Regions from separate parts of the Nocardia sp. NPDC055321 genome, predicted to be linked through region 1. Evidence: riboswitches for the same ligand, from Rfam matches in the RefSeq annotation. Region 1 holds a riboswitch; each other region holds the start of a gene.
What was found. A riboswitch is a leader RNA that binds a small molecule or an ion and turns the genes downstream of it on or off. The one in region 1 is predicted to bind cobalamin.
Positions count from the first base shown of each region.

Region 2: another riboswitch for cobalamin. It lies ahead of ACWIGI_RS17070 (ABC transporter substrate-binding protein); the one in region 1 lies ahead of ACWIGI_RS27025 (ABC transporter substrate-binding protein).
Region 3: another riboswitch for cobalamin. It lies ahead of ACWIGI_RS40795 (methylenetetrahydrofolate reductase); the one in region 1 lies ahead of ACWIGI_RS27025 (ABC transporter substrate-binding protein).
Region 4: another riboswitch for cobalamin. It lies ahead of ACWIGI_RS06850 (ABC transporter substrate-binding protein); the one in region 1 lies ahead of ACWIGI_RS27025 (ABC transporter substrate-binding protein).

Region 1 covers NZ_JBSHMS010000017.1:195,210-199,775, forward strand. The annotation lists gene ACWIGI_RS27015 (FecCD family ABC transporter permease) at 1-675, opposite strand, end outside; gene ACWIGI_RS27020 (FecCD family ABC transporter permease) at 738-1,736, opposite strand; gene ACWIGI_RS27025 (ABC transporter substrate-binding protein) at 1,733-2,770, opposite strand; cobalamin riboswitch at 2,800-2,995, opposite strand; gene ACWIGI_RS27030 (MerR family transcriptional regulator) at 3,154-3,783, opposite strand; gene ACWIGI_RS27035 (hypothetical protein) at 3,861-4,316, shown strand; tRNA gene ACWIGI_RS27040 (tRNA-Glu) at 4,483-4,558, opposite strand.
Region 2 covers NZ_JBSHMS010000009.1:238,003-242,568, forward strand. The annotation lists gene ACWIGI_RS17060 (lysophospholipid acyltransferase family protein) at 1-368, shown strand, start outside; gene ACWIGI_RS17065 (family 1 glycosylhydrolase) at 575-1,831, shown strand; cobalamin riboswitch at 1,888-2,072, shown strand; gene ACWIGI_RS17070 (ABC transporter substrate-binding protein) at 2,087-3,685, shown strand; gene ACWIGI_RS17075 (ABC transporter permease) at 3,699-4,566, shown strand, end outside.
Region 3 covers NZ_JBSHMS010000053.1:14,854-19,419, reverse strand. The annotation lists gene ACWIGI_RS40805 (IucA/IucC family protein) at 1-1,018, opposite strand, end outside; gene ACWIGI_RS40800 (GNAT family N-acetyltransferase) at 1,031-1,669, opposite strand; gene ACWIGI_RS40795 (methylenetetrahydrofolate reductase) at 1,950-2,966, opposite strand; cobalamin riboswitch at 3,126-3,294, opposite strand; gene ACWIGI_RS40790 (class I SAM-dependent methyltransferase) at 3,593-4,282, shown strand; gene ACWIGI_RS40785 (family 2A encapsulin nanocompartment shell protein) at 4,546-4,566, shown strand, end outside.
Region 4 covers NZ_JBSHMS010000003.1:447,391-451,956, forward strand. The annotation lists gene ACWIGI_RS06845 (ABC transporter permease) at 1-490, opposite strand, end outside; gene ACWIGI_RS06850 (ABC transporter substrate-binding protein) at 503-2,152, opposite strand; cobalamin riboswitch at 2,168-2,356, opposite strand; gene ACWIGI_RS06855 (acyltransferase family protein) at 2,430-3,731, opposite strand; gene ACWIGI_RS06860 (homogentisate 1,2-dioxygenase domain-containing protein) at 3,988-4,566, shown strand, end outside.

The DNA of each region.
Region 1 (4,566 bases):
GGCGAGGTCGTCACCGAGTTCGAGCAGCGGAAGCGCCCGGGCGAACACGATCAACGGCGGCAGCACCGCGGCCACCGCCGCGGTCGCGAATCCCACGTGGAGCCAATCGCGTCCGGTCAGGCTGCCGGTGAGCCACATGGCCGCGGTATGGGCCTGGTAGATGTTCGCGCGGGTCAGGATGAACGCGATGGCCGCGGACAGCATGGCCGTGACCCCGATGCCGACCAGGACCAGGCGGTAGCCGTCGAGCCCGTCCTTGGTCGCCACCGCCAGGATCAGCGCCATGGCCGCGAAGGCCCCGGCGAGCGCGCCGCCGACCAGGCCGAGGCCCGATCCGCCGAGCACGACGCTCACCACCAGCGCTCCCAGAGACGCGCCGGTATTGATGCCGATGATCTCGGGGCTGACCAGGGGGTTGGTGGCGACGCGCTGCAGAATCGCGCCCGAGATCGCGAAGGCCGCGCCCGTGCCCAGGCCGGTCAGCACCCGGGGTAGGCGATCGGCCACCACCACGTCGTACTCGATCAGCGTGCCGCCGCCGCCCAGGACCCGCAGCACGTCGGCGACGGTCAGCGGATAGTGCCCGACGGTGAGCGACCACGCCGCCACGAGCAGGGCCGCGGCCGTGAGGGCCACGGTGAGCAGGGCCGAGCGGCGCTGGACCCGAATGACCACTCGCTGTCCGGGCGAGCGCAACAGCACTGTCCCCCCGGGCAATACGCTCGGTTCGTGTCCTGTCACAGGGTCGCCACCTTCCGGTTGCGCACGAGATAGAGGAAGAACGGCGATCCCGCGAAGGCGGTGATGATGCCGACCTGGATCTCCTGCGGCTGGGCGAGCACCCGGCCGGCGATGTCGGCGAACAGCAGCAGGGTCGGTCCGAGCAGCGCGCACCAGACCAACACCCAGCGATAGTCGTGCCCGGCGAACGCGCGGGCGATATGCGGAATCACCAGGCCGATGAACGCGATCGGACCGGCGATCGCCACCGCCGAGCCCGCCAGCAGCACCACGCTCAGCGCACCGAGACCTCGGACCACTACCGGGCGGGTGCCGAGCGTGCGCGCCATGTCGTCGCCGATGGCGAGGGCGTTGAGCGAACGCGCCACCGCGACGGTGAGAGCCGCGCCGACGGCCAGGAAAGGCAGTACGGCCCACAGGGATTCGAGGCTCGCCCGGGTGAGCGAGCCGACCACCCAGAAGCGGAAGTTGTCGAAGGTGGTGCGGTCCAGCAGGGTGATCGCCGTGGTGATCGACCCGCACAGAGCCGTGAACGCGGCCCCGGCCAGGACCAGTTTCACCGGGGTCGCGCCGCCGAATCCGAAGGAGCCCAGGGTGTATACGAACACCGCGGCCACCGCCGCGCCCACGAACGCGAACCACACCAGGCCCGCCGCCGAGCTCAGTCCGACAACCGCCATGGCGAGCACGATCGCCAGTGACGCGCCGGCGTTGATGCCGAGTAGCCCCGGCCCGGCCAGGGGGTTGCGGGTCAGGCCCTGCATGACGGCCCCGGCGAGGGCGAGCGCGATGCCCGCCAGCAGCCCGGCCACGGTGCGCGGCAGGCGGATGTAGCGCACGATCCGGTCCGTGTCGCCGCCCCGGAAATCGGTGAACGCCGCGAGCACGTCCGCCAGATCGAGCGGGTGCGTCCCGATCAGCATGGAGCCCGCGCAGGTCGCGGCCAGCGCGGCCCCGGCCAGCAGCAGACCGGCGCCGCGCACGGTGCCGATCACCGCGCGAACAGATCCGGGTGGATCAGTCCGGCGACGAGTTCGGTGGCGTACGCGATGCGCACCCCGGCGGCGCGATCGGCGAACAGGAACGGGTGCACCGTTTTCGCGCGCACGGCTTTCAGATTGGCGAAGGCGGGATTGCCGGTGAGCTTGTCCACCTGCGGCTGCGCGTCGGCGCGCACGTAGCTCGCCTTACAGCACAGGCTGGTCAGGATGATGTCGGGATCGCGGGCGATGAGCTGCTCCGCGCCGATCTGCACGTTGCGGCGTTCGGTGAGATCGGCGAACGCGTTGACCCCGCCCGCGGCCTCGATGATCCGGCTGACGAAATCGATGCCGCCCGCGACGGTGTAGGAGCCGTCGTCCTTGGGCGTGACGACCGCGACCGTCGGCCGGGCCGCGCCCTCGACCTTGGTGCGCACCGCCTCGATGCGCGAACTCAGGTCGGCGACAACGGTCTCCGCGCGCTCGGACACGCCCCACAGCGCGCCCAGGTCCCGCAGGTCGGCGTACACGTTGTCGAAGCGCACGGTCGCCGGGTCGATGGCCTCGTCCGCGAGACCGTCCGCGCTCGGGCACAGCGGGCTCAGCACCCAGGTCTCCACGCCCAGATCGTGCAGGCTCGCCCGGGTTCCGACGCTGCTCTGCGACGACGTCGCGAACACGCCGTTGAAGCCGGACAGCACGAAATCCGGTGTCTGTGAAAGTAATTCGTCCCGGCTCGGCAGCTTCTCCACGTAGGGGGATTTCGCCTGCGCGGCTTGGTATTCCGGCAGCACCGCCGAATCCAGGAACGCGGTCCCGGCCAGGCGGTCGGTGACGCCGAGGGCGTGCGCGATCTCGATGGAGGGCTGGTACGCGGCGTAGATGCGCTGCGGCGGCCCCGGCACGGCGACGTCGATACCGCAGTTTGCGCGGGTGACGGCGTTCGCGCCGTCGGCCGCCGGTCCGGCCTGGACGCCGCAACCGGTCAGCAGCAGCGCGCAGGCGAGCAGCGCGCCGGTACGCAGGCGCGCGAAAACAGATGGGGTCACCGAGACCGCCTTCCAGGTCCTCGTGGAATGGGGTGTTGCCTGCCGTGGCCGGTCTCCTGGCTGACGGGATACCGCGTGAACGATCGGCCTTCCCAGGGCGCGGGCACCCCAGTGGCCCCGGCGGATCACTCCGTCCGGACAGATCTGTTCACTTCCCGATCACAGTGGCGAGGGCCGCACCGGCTTCACACCGGTTTCCCGAACACCACGGCGGAGGGACTGTACCAAGATCACGCGCGAGCACGGGAAGCGCTCGGGTGCGGACGGATCCGGTGTGCTCGGATCCGCGTGAGGGGCTCGAGGGAGTTCGCCCGGGCCCGTGCCGTCGCGACCCGGGGAGTTGCCGCTCGTGTCCCGGTCGGTGCGGGCGTGGCCCGGGAGTGCTACTCGACGTGCCCATCCGGCTTCGGCGCGAGGCGGCGGGCGGAGAGTTCGGCGTGCGAGACGCGCCGCAGGGCCGCGATGACCGGTTCGTAGAGGGCTGTGCCCAGCACCGCGTATTCGATTGCGCGGGAAGCGGAGTCGAGGGGCATCTCGGCTATGTCGTACTCGGCGATCGCCAGCACGGCGGGGCCGTAGGCGCGCAGGCGCTCCTCGGTCATCGGCATCCCGGCGGCCTCGGCGGCGGCGAGGGCGTGCTCGAGCTGGGCCACGGCCGGGTAGTCGTCGGGGACGGCGAGGCCGAGGGCGGTGAGCGCGGCGCGGGCGCGCGGGTACTCGGCGGGTTCGCCGGGGTCGACGGCGGGCGGCAGCAGGGCGGTGGCGGTGGCCAGGGTGTCGAGCAGGGGGCGGCCGGGCTCGTCGATGAGGGTGACGATCGCGCGGATCTGGGCCATCGACAGGCCGAGCCCGGACAGCGCCTTGATCAGGGCGATCCGCTGGACGTGCGTCTCGCCGTAGCGCGCGCGGGTGGCGCTGGTGGCCTCGCCCGGCATCAGCACGCCTTCGCGCAGGTAGAACTTCACGGTCGGGATCGGCACGCCGGTCCGTGCCGCCAACTCCGACATGAGCACGCGGGTCTCCTTCGCTCGGCGCCTTGACATTAGGTACTAGCACTATCCAATATTGGGTAGTAACAGTATCCAATCAAGTGTACGAACCCGCGGGAGTCCTCGTGTACGCCACCCTGATCGATCCCCTGATCAGCATTGTTCTCGGTGCCACCATCATCTCCGTCGCCACCATCGCCTTCGGTGGGACGTTCCTGCTCCGCGTCGTCACCGGCGGTCAGGAGACCAACGAGCTGCAGAAATCCTTCTTCCGCGCCGGGCACGCGCACGCCGGGGTCCTGGTGATGCTCGGCCTGCTGCTGGCCGTGCTCGGCAACGCCGCCGGCGCCAGCCCCGGCTGGGCGAACGGCGGTGCGATCGCGGTCCTGGCCGCGGCGATCCTGATGCCCGCCGGGTTCTTCCTCTCGGTGCTGGGCACCGACCCCGTTCGTCCGAATCGCCTGATCGCCGCGGTGTGGCTCGGCGCTGCCACCCTCGTCACCGGCGTCGTCATCTCCGGCGCGACCGTCCTGCTCGCGGGCATCGACCGGTTCTGATTCCGGCGCGGGGAGAACGCCCGCGGCACAGCCGAATCCACGGCGTGCGCGGGTGTGCGCGGAGAGGCGAGGGCACGATCCCCAAGGCGTCACCGCCTCGATCCGCCTAGCAAGCGGTCCCGGGCCCCGCCCGGTTGCCTCTCCCCGCCCCGGGTGGTCCCGGGGGTGGTGACCTCGACGGGAGTCGAACCCGCGTAGTCCTGACTGAGAATCAGGGTGCCCGACCGGCAGAGCACGAGGCCGTGTGGAG
Region 2 (4,566 bases), on a different contig from region 1:
CGCTGTTCCAGGCCGCGGTGGACACCGGCACGCCGGTGCAGCCGATCCAGCTGCGCTACCTCGACGCCGACGGCGCGGTCTCCACGGTCCCCGCGTTCGTCGGCGTCGACACGATGGCGGACTCGATCCGCCGTGTCCTGCGCTCGCGGGGCGTGGTCGCCGAGCTCACCCTGCAGCCCACGGTGCCGCCCGGTACCGACCGGCACGAGCTGGCCCGTCGCTGTGAACGCGCCATCGCCGACTCCGGTGTTGATCGCGCGTTCGCGGATCTGGTGCACCTCGCCGAGCACGAACGCGTCGCGGCCCAGGTGGCGGCACTCGAGGAACGCCTGCTGCAGCCGTCGGCGACCCCGGCCGATCGGGGCTGAGCACGCGCGCCGGGATTCGCCTGTACCGGAATCTTGTTCGCGATCCCTGGCGCACATCGCGGGCGCGCAGCATACTTCCGCGTACACCGATGCATCCGGATGCATCGGTGTATCGGTAGAGCTCGGTGGACCGGAGGATCGAAGTGCGGCAGCGGTGGTCGAAACTGTGTACGGCGGGGGTGGCCGCGGCCTTCTCGATCGCGACGATGACCGTGGCGGGCGCCGGGCCGGCGGGTGCGGATGTGCCGGGGCTCGGCGAGGACTTCGAGTTCGGTGTCGCGCAGTCCGGATTCCAGTCCGAGGGCTACAGCCCCGACAGCAACTGGCTGCGGTACGGGGATCAGGGCCGGGTGCGCGAGCCCATCGGCAACTCGGTCGACTTCTTCCACAACTACGCGGCCGACATCGCGCGGGCGCGGAGCCTGGGGGTGGGGATCTATCGCACCTCGGTCGAGTGGTCGCGCGTGGAAACCGTTCCGGGGAGCGATGATCCGGCGGGGTGGGCATTCTACGACGCGGTCATCGCGCGGATCGTGGACTCCGGCATGCGGCCGATGATCACCCTGAACCACTGGGTCCATCCCGGGTGGGAGGTGGATCGCGGCGGCTGGAATCGACCCGAGATGTCCTCGGAACTGGTCGATTTCGCGCGGCGGGTGGTCGATCGCTACGCGTGGGCGCGCCCGCTGTGGATCACCTTCAACGAGCCGACCGAATACGTCCGGCGCGAGCTCATGTACGGCGGTCTGCGCCCGGAGAACGCGGGCGCGATGGTGTCCGGCATCGTCGCCGCGCACCGGGACATCTACCGCCACATCCACTCCGTGCAGCCGGACGCGCAGGTCTCCTCCAATCTGGCGTACATCCCGATCCCGGGCGTGCAGTCGTGGCTGGAGCAGCTGTTCCCGGACCAGATGCGCGAGAGCCTGGACTTCATCGGCGTGGATCACTACTACTCCACCTCGGTCACCGACCTGTCCGCCGCGTACGGCGCGACCGGGGAGTTCTGGAAGAGCACCCAGGCCCCGGAGAGCATCTACTACGTGCTCCGCCACATCGCGGCGCGGTTCCCCGGCAAGCCCATTCGCGTGATCGAGAACGGATTGGCCACCGGCCCGGACGGCGGTCGCGACGACGGCTACACCCGCGGCGATCATCTGCGCGACACCGTCTACTGGCTGCAGCGCGCCAAAGCTGACGGCGTCGACGTGGTCTCCTACAACTACTGGAGCCTCACCGACAACTACGAATGGGGCGACTACTCCGCCCGCTTCGGCCTGTACACCGTTGACGCCCAGCACGATCCGAGCCTGACCCGCCGTCCCACCGACGGTGTCGCCGCCTACCGCGACATCACCGCGCGCGGCGGAGTCCCGAGCGACTACAAGCCCACGCGGTACCCGGTGACCTGCTCGCTCGTCGCCGTTCCGGACAGCTGCGCGGCGCCCGCCGTGGTCGAATAGCCGCGCCCGGCGGCGCGACCGAGCCGCTGCCGCCGGTCCGGCGGGCGTCCCCCGCGCGCCCGGTCCGTCCCGTAGGGTCGGTATCCGGCGTAGGGAACACCGGTGTGAATCCGGGGCTGTCCCGCAACTGTCACCGGGGAGCAATCCGCCGAAATATGGTCACGACCTGCCCAGGTTGGAAGGCCGGCGGGGTGTGTCGATCCGGGAGCCAGGATACCTGCGCCCGCGGTATCGGGATCACACCAACGAGGATTGATGAACAACTACACACCGCGACGGCCGGATGTCGGCCGCCGCACATTCCTGCTCGGCAGCGCGGGCGCGCTCGGGGCCGTCCTGCTCGGCACGTCGGGCGTTCTGGCGGGCTGCGGCTCGGACACCGGTGCGCGCACCGCGGCCTCGGGCCCGCCCCGGCCGGGCGGCCGCCTGCGGACGGTGATCGCCGGGCGCTCGGCGAGCGCGGACGTGCTCGATCCGCATCAGGCCGGGAGTTCGGCCGGCGGCGCGGTGTCCAAGAACGTCTGGGACAAGCTCGTCGCCTACAACAACGACCTGACGCTGCGCTACCGGCTGGCGGAGTCGGTCGTGCCGAATGCCGATGGCAGCCGATGGCGCATCACGTTGCGGCCGGGCGTGCTGTTCAGCGACGGCTCCCCGCTGACCGCGCGCGATGTGCTGTGGAGCTTCCAGCGCATGCTCGATCCGGCCCGGAACTCCTCGGGCGATCTCTCCGCGGTCGACATGTCGCGCACCCGCGCCGAGAGCGATCTCGTGGTGACGGTGCAGATGAAAACGCCGCTGGCGGACTTCGGTTCGGTGCTCGCGGGCTGGTACTGCTACATCGTCAAGGACGGCACCGGCGTCATCGACGGGTCGGTGCTGCCGGTGGGCACCGGGCCGTTCGCGCTGGTCAAGTGGTCTCCGGGCGACCGGATCCTGTTGCGGCGCAACGAGAAGTACTGGGACGGGCAGGTTTTCCTGGACGAGGTGGAGATCATCCAGATCGCCGAGACCGAGGCCCGGGTGAACGCCTTCCTGTCCGGGGAAGCCGATGTGGTGCACGAGATCTCGTATCTGCAGGCGCGAAACCTGTCCGGGGACAGCGACATCACGGTGGTCACCCCGCCGGCCGGTCTCATGGGCGCGTTCCAGATGCGCGTGGACACCGCGCCGTTCGACGACGTGCGGGTGCGCCAGGCCATGCGGCTGGCGGTGGACCGGCAGGCCATGGTGGATTCGGTGTACTACGGCTACGCCGAACTCGGCAACGACATCTACGGTAAGGGCGCGCCCTTCTACGACGCCGATCTGCCCCAGCGTGTTTACGATCCGCAGAAGGCGCGCGAGCTGCTGCGGGCGGCGGGCAAGGAGAATCTGACCGTCACCCTGCCCACCGCCGACGGCTTCCCCGGCATGCTGGAATCCGCGACGCTGTTCGCCGAACAGGCCAAGGTCGCGGGCATCACGATAAAGCTCGAATCGGTGCCGGCGGACACCTACTTCTCCCAGGTCAGCGGCAAGGCCCCGCTGTCGCACATCGGCTGGTGGAACTACAGTCTCGACTACTTCTACGGCCAGACCATGACCAGTGATTCGCCGAGCAACGGCACCGGCTGGAAGCGGCCCGGCTGGGATGCCAAGTTCGCGCAGGCGCGCGCGGCCATGGATCCGGCGCGCCGGGCCACCCTGTATCGCGAACTGCAGCGCGAACTCTGGGACGAGGGCGGGTACATCCTGCACAGTTTCGCCAAGCGGCCCGACGCGGCCCGCGTGCACGTGGGCGGGGTGCGTGACGGTGTGCCGGGCACCGACGACTGGGCGAACTACGCGACCACCTGGCTGGCCGAGCAATGATTCGCCGGTCGTGATGGGCTATGCCGCCCGGCGGGCCGGCGGCGGGATCGTCGTGCTGTTCGTCGTGGCGCTGCTGGTCTTCGGGTTGTTCGAGACGCTGGACTCGGACGCGGCGACGGTCGTCGCCTCGCGCACGGGCGGCGGTGATCCCACCCCGGAGCGCTTGGCCGCCCTGCGTGCGCACATGGGACTGGACCGGCCCGCGCCGGTGCGGTTCGCCGAGTGGGTCGCCGGGTTCGTGCGCGGCGATTTCGGCGAGTCGCTGATCTCCGGCCGACCGGTGGCCGAGGTGCTGCTGGGCCGGGTCGGCAACAGCGTGGCGCTCGCGGCGCTGACCGCGGCCCTGCTGATTCCGATCGCGCTCGGGCTCGGCCTGCTGGCGGGTGCGCGCCCGGGTACCCGCACCGATCGGGTGATCAGTGTCGGGTCGCTGGCGGTGGAATCCATGCCCTCCTTCGTGTTCGGCGTGCTGCTGGTGGCCACGGTGTCGCTCTCGTTGCGGCTGTTGCCCGCGGTGTCGCTGGTGCCGACCGGGGCGAGCGTGTGGAGCCGGCCGGAGATTCTGGTGCTGCCGGTGACCTGCCTGCTGCTGGGGCTGCTGCCGCATCCGGTGCGGATGGTGCGCGCGCAGACCACCGAGGTCATGGCGAGCCCGTACGTACAGACGTTGCGGCTCAACGGAGTCGGCGGGTTGCGGCTCATGCTGCGGCACGTGGCGCCCAACGCGCTGTCGGCCTCCCTGCATCCGCTGGCGGGGTCGGTGGTCGGGTTGATCGGCGGTGTCGCGGTGGTGGAGACGCTCTTCGCGTTTCCCGGGCTCTCGCAGGAGTTGTTGCGCGCCATCGAGGCTCGCGACTTCCCGTTCGTGCAATCGGCGGCGG
Region 3 (4,566 bases), on a different contig from region 1:
CCGCGACCTCGTACAGCATCTCGAAGTCGAGCGACTTCAGGTACTCGTCACCGCTGACCAGACCGCGGATCCAGTCGTTGATCAGTGGGGTGTTGCGCATGTAGTCCGCGGACATGCCGCGGGTGAACCCCATGTTGACGATGGAGAGCGCCATCTTGACGTAGTGCCGGGTGGGGCGGGTGGTGTTGAACAGCGTGCGGATGGACTGCTGCGGCTGGTACAGGTCCGGCCCGGTGCCCAGTTCCACGATCTTCTGCTCGGCGATGTCCACGGCGTAGACGCGGGAGATCTTCTCGAGCCACTGCCACGGGTGCACCGGCATGTAGTAGTAGTGCGCCGGATCCAGGCCGCGGCCGGAGAGCACCGCCGCGAAGCGGTCCAGGGTGTCCGCGCCCAGTTCCTCGCGCACCACCGAGTCGTAGTCGACGCCCTCGACCGCGGCGAACTCGCAGTGCTCGCGCCGGACCGCGACCCAGGTCAGCGCGAAACGCGAACCCCATTCGGGCGCATAGTTCTCCACGTCGTGGACGCTGAAGCCCAGCCGGCCGGCGTTGGCCACGATGCACGGATGACCCTCGGTCATGGTGCGTTCGATGGTCTGGAAGTCCGCGACCGCCAGCTCCGCGGCCGCGATGCGCCGATCGTCGGGGCGATTCGCGCTCATGATCAGGGTGTTGGTGAACTCCTCGAGGTATTCCGGCAGCGCGTCGCGCGGAATGCCCAGGGAGCCACTGAGATCGATGATGAGCTGGGTGGCGTCGATGCGCGCGGGCTCGCCGTCGCGGGTGCGGCGCAGTGACGACTCGTCGATGCACCAGCTGTCCAGGGACAGCACCTCGGCGCGGAAACCGTATTCGGTCAGGCCGTCATCGGAGTGCAGTACGTAGACGCCGGGGGTCAACTCGACGGGGTGCACGAACCGCTCGTGGCAGAACTCGGCCAGGATCTTGGTCGCGATTCTGGTCTCGTAGGTCTGCCAGAACGCGGATAGGCATGCGGAAGCTTCGGGGCTGGTCAAAGCACTACCTTCTCAGGAGTTCGCGAGCTGGAAGTCGGTCGCCAGGGACCGGCCGTTGTCCGTGAGCCGAATGAAATCGGCACGGGTGCAGTAGCTCAGGCGGGCGATCTTGTCGGCCACCGGGAAATCACCCGCGACCTGGAAACCGACCGCGGCGTTGAGCTTCTGCACGTGCAGGTTCCGGTGATCCGGCTCGACCACGACTCGTTCGGCGCCGCACTCGAAGAAGGCGGTGCGCATGATGTGCAGCATGACGTTGCCGGTGAAGCCCGGCAGCCGGCGCTCGCTGTTGGACACCAGCAGGTGCATGCCGATGTCACCGGCGGTGTGCTCGTACCCGGTGCCCGGCTTGGCCAGATCACTGGTCTGCGGGTTGTACAGCTCGAACAGGAACTGCGGCTCGTCCTCGAAAGCGCCGATCCACATACCGAATCGCGGATCCGGGTCGGACTTGGCGACGCGGATCAGATCCTCGACGTCGGCCGGGGTGCTCTCGAGCATGCCCCAGTACGCCGACTTGGGGTGGATGAGCCACCGATGAGCGGTCTCGGTGTCACGTTCGATATCGATGGGCCGGGCGGTCAGCTCGTAAACAGCTGGTTCGACAACTCCATCGGTACCCGGACTCGTCTCGGGACGAGCAACCACCATCAGAAACCCTCTCGCAGATCCACATTCGCGAGTTAGGGTAACCTATTTTATTAGGGTGGGCTAACCCGAAGATCGCGGCGGGCCCCTCGCGACACGCGAGCCATAGCGGCAGGCTTTCAGCATCTACGGCCGGTCACCGGATGTAATCGCTGATCAGCGCGCACTTACGTAGTAAACGTAGCCTAACCTCAGCCGATTTAGGTTAGGCTAGCGTAACGCAGATCTCAGAGCCAGCCGGTTGCCGGGCCCGTCCGGGGTTTCCGGACCCGCCGCCGGTTTCTCAGGCGCTCAGCGGCGCCGCGGTGACCCGGTAGCCGAGATTGGTCAGCACCTCGGTCGTCGCCTTGGCGAAATTGAGGGTGATGAAGTGCAGGCACGGCGCGCCCTCGTCGATGAGACGCTGCGCCATCTCGGTCGCGATCTCGATGCCCTCGGCGCGCACCGCGGCCCTGTTCTCTTCGGGCCCATCCCCCGCCGCGCGCCGCAACCGCGCCAGCACGGCGGGCGGGAGTTCGCGGCCGGACAGCTCCACCGCGCGCTGCACCGTGCGCAGGGAGGTGATCGGCATCAGCTCGGGAATGATCGGCTTCGCGCCCTCGACCAGGTCGTGCGCGGCCACCCGATCCCGCAGGCGCAGATAGTGCTCGACGTCGAAGAACATCTGGGTAATCGAATAGTCGGCTCCGGCGCGGAGTTTGGCGACCAGGTGCGCGGTATCGGTGGCCAGGTCCGGTGAGCGGTGATGCCCCTGCGGGAACGAGGCCACCCCGACGTTGAAGTCGCCGAGATCGCGCACGATGCGCACCAGCTCCTCGGCGTACTCCACGCCGTCGGGGTGCCGCTCCCACGCCCCGAGCGGATCGCCCGGCGGATCACCGCGCAGCACCAGGATGTCGCGGATGCCGCAGTCGGCGTAGGAACCGACCAGGGCGCGCAGTTCGGCGATGCTGTGGCCGACCGCGGTCAGGTGCGCCACCGGCAGCAGGGTGGTCTGCTGGGCGAGCTCGCCGGTGATGCGGGCGGTGCGGTCCTTGGTGGAGCCGCCGGCCCCGTAGGTCATGGAGACGAAGGCCGGGTGCATGCGCTCGAATTCCCGGACCGTGCGCCACAGCCGGGCCTCGCCGGCGGCGTCACGCGGCGGATTGAACTCCACCGAGAAGGGCACCCGCGCACCGGAATGGATGCGCAGGTTCTGTACGACCGAGGCGCGCGCGGCGGCCAGGGGCGCGACGCGGGCGGTGCGTTCGATCGGCGCGCGGCCGGGCACGGCCGCGAATGTATTGTCCGGGTTCGTCATTGGTGAGCTCCATGGTCAGCATGCCGATGGCCACCTCATCGCGAGTGCACGCTGAAAGGAGCCCTTGATGTGGCGTCGTGCGACGCCCGGTTCCGCTCGGCATGCCACCCGGTCCACGAGGCGACAACCGCCGGATACGACGTATCCGGCACAACGGGCAGGTCTTCGGACTCGTGGGCATCGACCCGTGACCCGGGTCGGCCCCGGCGCTCGTGCCGGGGCTGGTCCTATCGGCCATCGCTTCCCGGGCAACGCGCCCAGCGCGGAATGACGGCTGTCGTTCCCACTCACCGCTGCGGGACAGTCCCGGATTCCCACCGGGTTCCCTCTCGCCCCGCGGCGCGCGAGCGCGCCACCGGGCTTCGACGCCTTCGGACGGATCAGGGGCTCCTCGATACCGCCTCCGGCGAACCAGCTGCGCAGGCGAATATAGCGAAGTGGTACCGCCGCCGACAACCACACCCCTGCCCGGCGCGTCCCGGCGTCGCCCGGCCGCGTGTCGCGGCGCCGACGCGCCCGGACGGCCGCGTAGTCTGCGTCCGTTCCGAAGCCGCTGATCAGAGCCTGGAGAAGCCGTGAATTGGGAAGCGTGGCAAGAAAGTTGGGATCGCCAGCAGGAGTTGTACATGCCCGATCGCGAGGAGCGGTTCCGGGTGATGCTCGATCTGGTGACCGCGAGCGCCGGGAAGGCGCCCCGGGTCCTGGACCTGGCCTGTGGGACCGGCACCATCACCCGCCGCCTGTTCGCGCGGCTGCCCGAGGCGAGTTCGGTTGCGGTGGATCGAGACCCGACCCTGCTGGCGATGGCGCGCGGTTCCTTCGCCGATGACCCGCGCATCGTGTTCGTCGTCGCGGACCTGGAGGATCCGGCCTGGACCCGGGCCCTGCCGCCCGAACCGTTCGACGCCATCCTGACCGCGACCGCCACGCACTGGATGCAGCCCGCCGATCTGGCCCGCCTCTACGCGGACCTGCCTGCGCTGTTGCGCCCGGGCGGGCTGCTCGTCAACGCCGATCACATGCCCGACCCGGGGACCCCGCTGCTGAACGAGCTGGACGAGCGGATCCAGCGCGGACATCAGGAGCGCGTGCGCTCGGAAGGCGTGCCGGATTGGGAACAGTGGTGGGCGAGCATCGCCGACGATTCCCGGCTGAGCAACGAACTGGCCGCCAGTCGCGCGATCCTGGACAACCGGCCGCAGGGCGTTCCGCAGACCCTGGACTGGCATCTCGACCATGTCCGCGCGGCGGGGTTCACCGAAGCCGGGGTGGCGTGGCGCTCGATCACCGACGCGGTGCTCGTGGGCGTGCGCTGAGGCGCGGGGCCGCACCGGTTTCCACGCGTGCCGCCCGCGCGCTCATTACCGCGCAATTACGGTTTCCTCACTGTTAGCTCGTGACACCTCTCCGGCGGAGTGCACTCCTTCACATTCACGGAAGTGGTGGCATCGAATCGCGGTATCGCCAGCAAACTTCCAGGACACGCCCGCCGTGTGGTTCACCAGGACAGCGCCGAATCCCGGGGTTAGTATTCCGTCCCGTCGGTAACCCCCAATTTGCCTAATTGAAGGCGGTTTTCATGACAAGTACCGTGCCGCAA
Region 4 (4,566 bases), on a different contig from region 1:
CGACGACGACCACCTGAATCAACAGCAGCGCCACGATGAATCCCGGCACCGAGGCGAAAACCAGTGCCAGCCAGCGCGCGCCGTGGTCGGGCCAGCGGTGCGCATACCGCGCCGCGACCACGCCCAGCCCGGCCGACAGCACGAGCGCGAGCGCCAGCGACACCGACGCCAGCAGCAGCGTCGCGGGCAGCCGCTCGGTGAACTCCCCCGCGACCGGGCGGCCGGAGACGAAGGACAGCCCGAAATCGCCGCGCAGCACGCCCCACAGCCAGTGCGCGTACTGCGCGGGCACCGGCTGATCCAGGTGCAGGGTGCGCTCGAGCTCGGCGATCTGCTCGGGCGGCGGCTCCGGAACGCCCTGCGCGACAAGGATCATGCGCGCCGGATCACCCGGGGCGAGCGGCATCAGGGCCCAGATGAGCGCGCTCGCGCCCAGCAGGGTGAGCAGTGCCTCGACGACCCGGCGCCGGGCCAGGGCTACCAATCGCATTGCCGAGCCGGGCTATTCGCCGGTCCGGCTGGTGATGTGCCTGCGCACGCTCGACACCGTGTAGTCGGCCCACTCCGGGCCGGTGACCACGGTGAAGTACTTGAAGGTGCCCGCCACCACGTACGCCTGGTCACGCACCAGAATCTGTTGTGCCCGTTGCAGCAGCGCGTCGCGGCGGGCGGTGTCGAACTCGCCGCGCAGCTGGGCGCCGATGGCGTCGATCTCGGGATTCGCCACGCCCTGCGCGTTCGCCGAGCCGCCGGTGGTCCAGCGCACCAGGTACGGCTGGATCGGATCGGCGGTACCCGAGAGCGAACCGCTCAGTGCCACCGAGGAATCCCACGCGGCCGGGTCCTTCTTCACCGCGGCCGAATCCTCGGCGTTGTCGATCCGCAGCTCGAAACCGGCACGGGCGACCTGGTCCTTCATCGCGATCGCGACATCGGTGGTCTCCGGGCCCTGAGCTTGAGTCACGAACCGCACCAGCAGTTTCCGGCCGTCCTTGACCCGGATGCCGTCCGGGCCGGGTGTCCAGCCGGCCGCGTCGAGCAGGCCCTTCGCCTCGTTCAGGTCGTACCGCTGGTTGCCCGAGGCGAACGACATGGTCGGCGGGTAGAGCCCGGCGGCCGGTGCGAACTGGCCGTTGCCGACATCGGCGGCGATGCCCGCGTAGTCGATGGCGGCGGTGAAGGCCTTGCGCACGGCGGTATCAGTGAAGATTCCGGCCTTCAGATTCATGTCCACCAGCAGCGACTGCAGGGCGAGTTCGGAGGACAGCACGTGAATGTCCTTCTCGCCCCGCAGTTCCAGCTTCGCCGAGGTGGACGGGTAGAACGCCATGTCGGCTTCACCGCTGCGCACGCCGGCGAGGCGGGCCTGCTCGTCGGGGACCACGCGCACGGTGACGCCCCGCAGCGGCGGCGTTCCCTCCCAATGGTTTCCGAACGGCGCGAGCACCAGGTTGTCCGGCGACCACGCGGTGATGGCGTACGGGCCCGAGTACGCGCCCGCGCCGACGATCTTGGCGGAATCGCCGTTGGCGGCGTCCATCGCGGCGACATCGTAGATCTGCAGCGAGTTGTCCCGGGCCGCCAGCGCGGCGGGCACCATCGCGTTCGGGGCGGGCGTGGTGATCACGACGCGCTTGCCGTCGGCCCGCACGGTCGTGGCCGCGTCCAGATACACCCGGGCCGCGGCGGATTTGGCGATCTGCCTGGTCAGCGCGGCCGCGACCGCGGCGGAGTCGACGGGCTTGCCGTTCTGGAAGGTCACGCCCTCGCGCAGGGCCACGACCCAGCGGTTATCCCCCTCACGGGTAACCGATTCCGCCAGCCACGGCGCGACCTCACCCGTCTCGTTGACCTGCAGCAGGTTCTCCGCGACACCCCAGTCGAACAGCCAGTTCGTGCCGGTGCCCGCGGGATCCAGCCCGGCGATCTTGTAGGAGTTGTAGATGGTCAGCGTGCCGTCGCCGGACTCCCGCAGGGCGCGGGCCGAAGCCGCGCCGTCACTCTCACTCGCCGAACACCCGGCGGCGACCATGGCCACCGCGAGCAATCCGGCGACGACACCCGCAACCCGGGAGCGACGATGTCGCCCCGCACCGGAAGCATGGTCGGATAGCCGCTCGGCACCGGGCCGGCGGCGTGCGTACACGCGCATTCTCATCCTCGTGAAGCTCGATCCTGAACGGGCGCAGGTATCCTGGCTCCCGGATCAACGCTCGCCTTCGGCCTTCCAACCCAGGAAGGTCGTGGCCGTCAGATGAAGGTCTGCTACCCGGTCACAGTTGCGGGACAGCCCCGGATTCACACCGGTGTTCCCTGCCCGCTGAACCTAGCAGCCGCGGCCTCGCGGGTGGTCGGCTAACTCCCCGCGCATCATTCGGTTGCCCCGCTCGTTCGTCAGAGAGCGAGCGGATGGATCGTGACAGCGGGCGCTACGCGGCGACGGTCGCGGGTCGTTCGGCCGCGTTCGCGCGGGAGTCGATCCTGGCGATCACGCGGTGACCGAGAGTGTGACAGGGCTTCTCGATGAAACGGTAGGTGAGCGCGGAGATCAGCAGCGCCGTCGTCACCCAGGTCAGCAGGGTCAGCCACTGGGCGGGAACGCCCAGGACCGACGTGTTCCAGCGCGGGATGGCGTCGAGGATCAGCGCGTGAACCAGATAGAGGGAGTAGCTGATTCGGCCCAGGTAGAGCAGCGGGCGGGGGAACGAGTAGCGGCGCAGCAGCAGAAAGGCCGCGAACATCACGTAGGCGGGCAGGATCGTCAGGGGCTGTTTGACCCAGGTGACCCACACGCCGGTGATCGGATCGACGACGGCCGGAACCAAGGTGCTGACGCCGAAGATCAGGCACATGGCGAAGGCGAACACCAGCCACCCGCGCGGCGCGGTGATCTCGCCGGCGGTCATGCGGTAGAGCACCGTGCCGAGGAACATCGTGGCGAGGTAGCCGAAGGTCAGCACCGAGGCGCCGGGCTGATTCAGGAACAGGGGCACGGCGATCACCGAGATCAGGATCGCGGCGAGCGCGGCGCGGCGGTCGGTCGCCAGGCACGCGAAGACCGTCGCCGCGGTGATGGTCGCGACCACCACGATCGAACGGGTCAGGGCGCCGGCGTCCGCGCTCGTGAGCAGTGCGGGCGGCAACAGCGCGCCGGGCACGATCAGGACCAGCGCGCCCACCGCCAGCGGCACCGACCGGCGATTGATCCGGGCGATGAGCAGCAGCGACAGGATCAGATAGAACACCAGCTCATAGGACAGCGACCAGGAAGCGCCGATGATCTGGATGTCCCAGCCGCCGATGAAGAACTGCATCATGGTCAGATTCGCCAGGAAGTTCAGAACAGGCTGATCCCAGAACGGATCCGGCAGTTCATATCTGCCGAACGAGTTCAGCAGCATCGCCGCGACCAGGCAGGCCCAGAACAGCGGGAAGAGCCGGAAGAACCGGCCGGCCCAGAACGCGCCCAGCGAGCGGCCGCGTTCGAGCGAGGCCGGAATGATGAATCCGCTGACGATGAAGAAGACGAACACACCGAACTCGCCGAGTCCGAAATACGCCTGCGAGAAGCGGAAATACTCGGGCCAGAGCCGCTCGGAACAGTGCTGCACCACCACCGCCAGAGCCGCCAGGCCGCGCAATGCGTCGAGAAACTCGAATCGCCCGGCGCGACCGCGCGCCACTGGTTCCACGGGGGCGACCGCGGGCGCGATGGGGCTGTCGACCGTCATGAGGGAAAGCCGCCGAAATGTCGAAACACAGGTGACGGGCAGGAACCGAGGTGGAGCACAGCTGAGAGTAGTAGCACGCTGTTCGCTGTTGCACCAATCCGGACGAGGCGGACATCCGGCCGCGGGAGCGGACCGGCGCACCCGGACGGCAGAGTGGCCGATTTACAACCGGCCACACGCGCTCTACGGTGTTCGAATATAGGACACCGTGCACCGAATATCGAGCATGGCATGGTGCAAGGAGAGCGGAGGAACGGTGCCGTACTACCGGACCGTGGGACTCGTACCACCCAAGCGCCACACCCTCTTCGAGGACGAGGATGGACAGCCGCTGTTCGAGGAGTTCATCGGCGAAGAGGGGTTCTCGAGCACGGGTTCCCTGCTCTACCACCGCGGCGTGCCGTCCAGCTTGGTCGACAGCCGAACCTGGGATGTGCCCGACCAGAGCCTGACGCCCAATCTGCCCTTGCGCCCGTTGCACATGCGCCTGCCCGACCTGTGGGCCGGTGGCCCCGCCGGCGATATCGTGCGTGATCGGCGCCTGTTCCTGGGCAACTCGGACGTGCGGCTGTCCTATGCCGTATCAACCGAGCCAACTCCGCTGTACAGCAACGGCATCGGCGACGAGGTCGTGTTCGTCGAGTCCGGTGCGGCCGTCCTCGAAACGATCTTCGGCCGGCTCGAGGTGCGCCAGGGCGACAACGTGGTCATTCCCCGGGTCACGATCCATCGGTGGCTCCCGGTGGACGTCGAGGCCAACGGCCCGCTGCGCGTCCTGATCGTCGAGGCCGCCGGGCACATCCGGCCGCCCGACAAACACCGCTCCCGCTACGGC